One region of the Streptomyces sp. NPDC047002 genome, then DNA from elsewhere that is predicted to be linked to it. Evidence: riboswitches for the same ligand, from Rfam matches in the RefSeq annotation. Region 1 holds a riboswitch; the other holds the start of a gene.
The links. A riboswitch is a leader RNA that binds a small molecule or an ion and turns the genes downstream of it on or off. The one in region 1 is predicted to bind cyclic di-AMP.
Positions count from the first base shown of each region.

Region 2: it holds a riboswitch for cyclic di-AMP, as region 1 does, so the genes downstream of both, AB0910_RS10410 (C40 family peptidase) here and AB0910_RS05905 (transglycosylase SLT domain-containing protein) in region 1, are expected to answer to the same signal.

Region 1 covers NZ_JBEYWC010000004.1:20,882-23,073, forward strand. The annotation lists gene AB0910_RS05900 (LCP family protein) at 1-404, shown strand, start outside; gene AB0910_RS05905 (transglycosylase SLT domain-containing protein) at 526-1,374, opposite strand; cyclic di-AMP (ydaO/yuaA leader) riboswitch at 1,379-1,538, opposite strand.
Region 2 covers NZ_JBEYWC010000008.1:11,997-14,188, reverse strand. The annotation lists gene AB0910_RS10420 (ATP-dependent Clp protease proteolytic subunit) at 1-218, shown strand, start outside; gene AB0910_RS10415 (hypothetical protein) at 226-534, shown strand; cyclic di-AMP (ydaO/yuaA leader) riboswitch at 893-1,075, shown strand; gene AB0910_RS10410 (C40 family peptidase) at 1,079-1,558, shown strand; gene AB0910_RS10405 (ATP-binding protein) at 1,599-2,024, opposite strand.

The DNA.
Region 1 (2,192 bases):
CGGCCCTGACCGGCAAGGGCTTCACCGTCGGGGCGTCGGGCAACGCGGGCAGCGCGGTGGCGCGTACCACGCTCGCCTACGGCCCGGGGCAGAAGGCGGCGGCGCAGACCGCGGCGGACGCGCTCGGCCTGCCGTCCTCCCAGGTCACGTCCTCGGACACCGCGGGCCTCGTGCTCACCATCGGCTCGGACTGGCCCTCGGGAGCCGCCTATCCAGGCAGCTCCTCGGGCGGCGGCTCCGGGAACGCGCACGAGGCCGTCTCCGGCGCCCACGCGGACACCGCCGACGACTCGAAGGCGTGCGCCGAGGTGAGCCGGTACAAGACGGTCGAGATCAACGGCGTACCGATGACGCCTTCTCAGGCGTACGCGGCATCTCCCAACAAAAAGGACTCCGCCTCCTGACGCGCGGGAGGCGCGCAGGACGCACGGAGGCCCGCCGGTGTGTCTCCGGCGGGCCTCCGCGTCTCGCCCCGCTCGGGCCCGCCGGTGTGTTCCGGCGGGCCCGAGCAGGGTGGTGTGTCCGTCAGTACGGGCCGTTGACGTTGTCGATCGAGCCGTACGTGGCGGCCGCGTAGTTGCACGCGGCGGTGATGTTCGCCACCGGGTCGTACGGGTCCATCGAGGTGCCCGCGACGTGGTAGGTCTGGAACGTGGGGTCGATCACCTGGAGCAGGCCCTTGGACGGGGTGCCCTGGGCGGCGTTGGAGTCCCAGTTGTTGATCGCCGTCGGGTTGCCGGACGACTCGCGCATGATGTTGCGGTAGATGCCGTCGTAGCTGCCGGGGATGCCGTGCTCGGCCATGACGGCCAGCGACTGGCGTATCCAGCCGTCCAGGTTGTCGGCGTACACCGGAGCCGCGGCCTTCTTCGCCGGGGCGGTGTCCGCGGTGTTCTCTGTCTTGATGACGGTCTTGTGCGCGGTGTGCGCGGTGTGCGCGGTGCGCTCACCCGTGCCGCCGGTCGCGCCCGTGGTGTGGGCGGCGGAGGCGGCGGCCTTGTGCCCGAGGGACAGCTTGAGGCCGGGGTGGATGAGCGACGGGTTGCCGCCGACGGCCTCCCGGTTGTCCTGGTACAGCTTGTGCCAGCCGCCGGACAGCGAGTGGTCGAAGGCGATCTTCGAGAGCGAGTCGCCGGGCACCACGGTGTACACGGAGCCCGCGGCGGTGTGCGCGGCCGTGCGGGCCTGCGCGGGGGCCTCGGCGGCCTGGTGGACCGCGGCCTCGTGGGCTGCGGACTGCGGGGCCGGCGCGGCGCCCGCGGCCGCGGCGGTCAGCAGGGGTACGGCGATCACCGCGCCGCCCACACCTGCGGCCATGAGGCCGCGGGTCAGCGATCGGGACAGGGGACGGCGGTGGCTGGCCTTTTTGGGCATGCTGAATTCCTCTCCGTCGCCTGCGAGGTGAGCTGTCGGGTTCGGGCTGGAGATGCCCGGCCGCATGGCTGCGGCTTCACCCCGAGCCGGTCCGCATGCGCGGCACGGCGACTTACCTGGGTCCCCCGCTCCTGCCGTATGGATGAGTTCAGTGGTTGAGGTATCCGGGCAGCGGCAGGATTCGGCGGTCTGTCCGGAATGACGAGAACGTAAGCGAAGACCTCGCGGCGAAACAAGTTCTGAATTCACGCAGCGATGCTTTAAACGCGTTCAGCGAGGGAATACTCGATCTTCCCCCTGCCGCCGAAAGCCCCAACGCGCCCTGGACGCGCGCGAAATGAGGCAGGCCCTCAACAGGCCCACACGCCCCTTCTGGTGACACATATCACCGACCAGCGGCGCAACCGTCCCAGACAACACCCGCCAGAGAGCAATAACTTACCCTAAAAGCCCAGACGGGAGCTTAGGTGTGAAAAGCACTAAATCGCCCATAACGGCACCATGGATCCACGCTCCCTCCTTCCGTGCGGCCCACCCTCCCGAGAATGACGCGCAATCAGGAATTCACCCCGCGGACGGCGGCCGCGCGGCCTGCCGCAAGGCCCCGGAAGATCGCCGGGCAAAGGTCGAGCGGAACCCGCACCAATTCCCACAGGAGAGTCGTCCGCAAGACCTCGCAGAAGAGAAAGACATTCCCCTTTCCCTTTCTGACGTGCAATCAAAAGGCGACCGCGGCGTAAGCTGCCGGTGCCGTGCGGGCTCCCCCACCGGGCGCGCCCGCGCCGCACCGCTCATTCCTTATCCACATGGAGGAACCC
Region 2 (2,192 bases), on a different contig from region 1:
TGCTGATCCACGCGGAGGAACTGGTCAGGCAGCGCGCGTTCCTGACGCGGACGCTGGCGCACCACACCGGCAGGGAAGCGGCCGACATCGAGGCGAGCCTGGACCGCGACACCTTCCTCGACGCAGCAGGGGCCCTGGAGTTCGGGCTCGTGGACCATGTCGTCGACCGCCGCGCCGCCGGACCCTCGGCGGGCGCGGGCGCCCCCGCGGGGCGGTGAGCGGCCGGTGCTGCCGCCCGAGCTGCCGCCGCTGCCCGCGCTGACCCGGGCCGAGTGCGACGTGGTGGACGGCTATCTGGCCGTCGTGGACCTGGTCGGCCGCCTCAACCCGGCGCGCGGAGGGGACACGTATGCCGCGCTGCGTGCCGCGCAGGCGCTGCCCGCGCGCACCGTGGAACTGCGGGACGCCCTGGCGCGCATGCACACGCGCGGCGAGTCCGAGCTGCACGCGGGCACGCTCGCCAGGGCGCTGCGGGTGCTCGACGGCGAGCGGCGCGCCGGGCGGGTGGCGCTGCCGCGCGACACCTCGGCGTAAGCCCGGAGTCACCCCGGCCGCCGCACCCGGGCACTGCTCCCCTGCGGGCTCCCCGGACGGCGCAATCGGCGGGTCGGGCCCGGCCCCGTTCGGACCAGTCGTCCCCGGCGGTGCGGCGCACGCCCCGGTTGCGTACCGCGACGATGCGTACACGCTGAGCGGCCCCCACCACCGCTGGCCCGCGCCCGGGATCCGGTCCGCGGAGCCTCCCACCGACCTGGCGAATACGCACAAACAGATCAACTGTGATGAGTTTCACATATCGCCGTTTCGGCTCGGAAATCCGCGGGCGGCTTGTCACGATCCCTGCGACAGGTCGCAAGCCCTCGTCACCTGGCGAGGCGGTCCGGGCGGACGCCGAGTCCTGCCGCCGTACCGGACTTCGTGCGGACACGAGTGGATCGGCAGGAGTGGAGGACCCGAGCGTTACGGAACGGCGCGGCGACGCGACCGCTCCTCGGGGTGAAGCCGCTTCGGCGGCCGGGCACCTTCGCGCCCGAACCCGACAGGCCATCCTTCACAGGCGGCTGACGAAGGGTTGCGCATGACTGCGCAGGTTCATGTCCCGTCTCTGTTCTCCCGGGCCGGCACCGTGTCGGCCCTCACGCTGGTGGCCGTCGGCGGCGCCCTGGTGGCCCCCGGCGCCCAGCCCGACGCGCACGCCGCCTCCTCCGCCGTCGCCGTCCGGGCGGTGAGCGTCGCCGCGTCCAAGGCGGGCGCGCCGTACCACTGGGGCGCGGCGGGGCCCGACAGCTTCGACTGCTCGGGGCTCGCCGCCTACGCGTACAAGAAGGCCGGCACGTCGCTGCCCCGCACCACGCAGCAGCAGTACAACGGCACCGAGCACATCGCGGCCTCGGCCAGGCGCAAGGGCGACCTGGTCTTCTTCCACAGCGGCTCGAACGCCTACCACGTGGGCATCTACGCGGGCGACGACCGCATCTGGCACGCGCCCAAGACGGGTTCCACGGTGCGGCTCGAACACATCTGGACGAAGGACGTCTGGTACGGGCGCGTGGCCTGACCCGCCGCCCGCGCGGTGGCGGCGGCACGCTCGGCAGGCCTCAGGCCGCCGCCACCCAGGGCAGCGTGATCCAGACCGTCTTGCCGCCCTCGGGCGTCGGGGTGACCGAGAGCCGCCCGCCGCACTCGGCGGCCAGCCAGCGGACGATCACCATGCCGCGCCCGTTGTCCTGCTGCACGGCCGCCGGCAGCCGCCTCGGCCAGCGCGGATGGCTGTCGGTGACGCCGATCCTGAGGCGCTCGTGGCGGTCGAGCGCCACGTCCACGGTGAAGGTGGGCGAGGTACCGAAGGTGTGCAGCACCGCGTTGGTGACAAGTTCGGAGACGACCAGGCGGACCGTTTCAGCAGTCTCCGCCTCCACCGGGAGGCCCCACTCCGTGAGGAGTTCTGCGACATATCTGCGGGCCACCGGGACCGAGGCGGGCTCGCTCGGCAGTGTGACGGATGCTTCCTGGTGGTCTGCCATGGCGGGGCTGTCCCTTTTCCACCGGGCGGGGCCCGGGTGCGAGTGCGGGCACGGGGTCGCACGCGCGGCGCGGACGGAGCGGTCCGCCCCGCGTCGGCGTGCGGTCCATGCTGCCGCCGGGCCCGCCCATTCGCCGGGATATGCCGCATCTGTCGCCCGAAGCAGTGA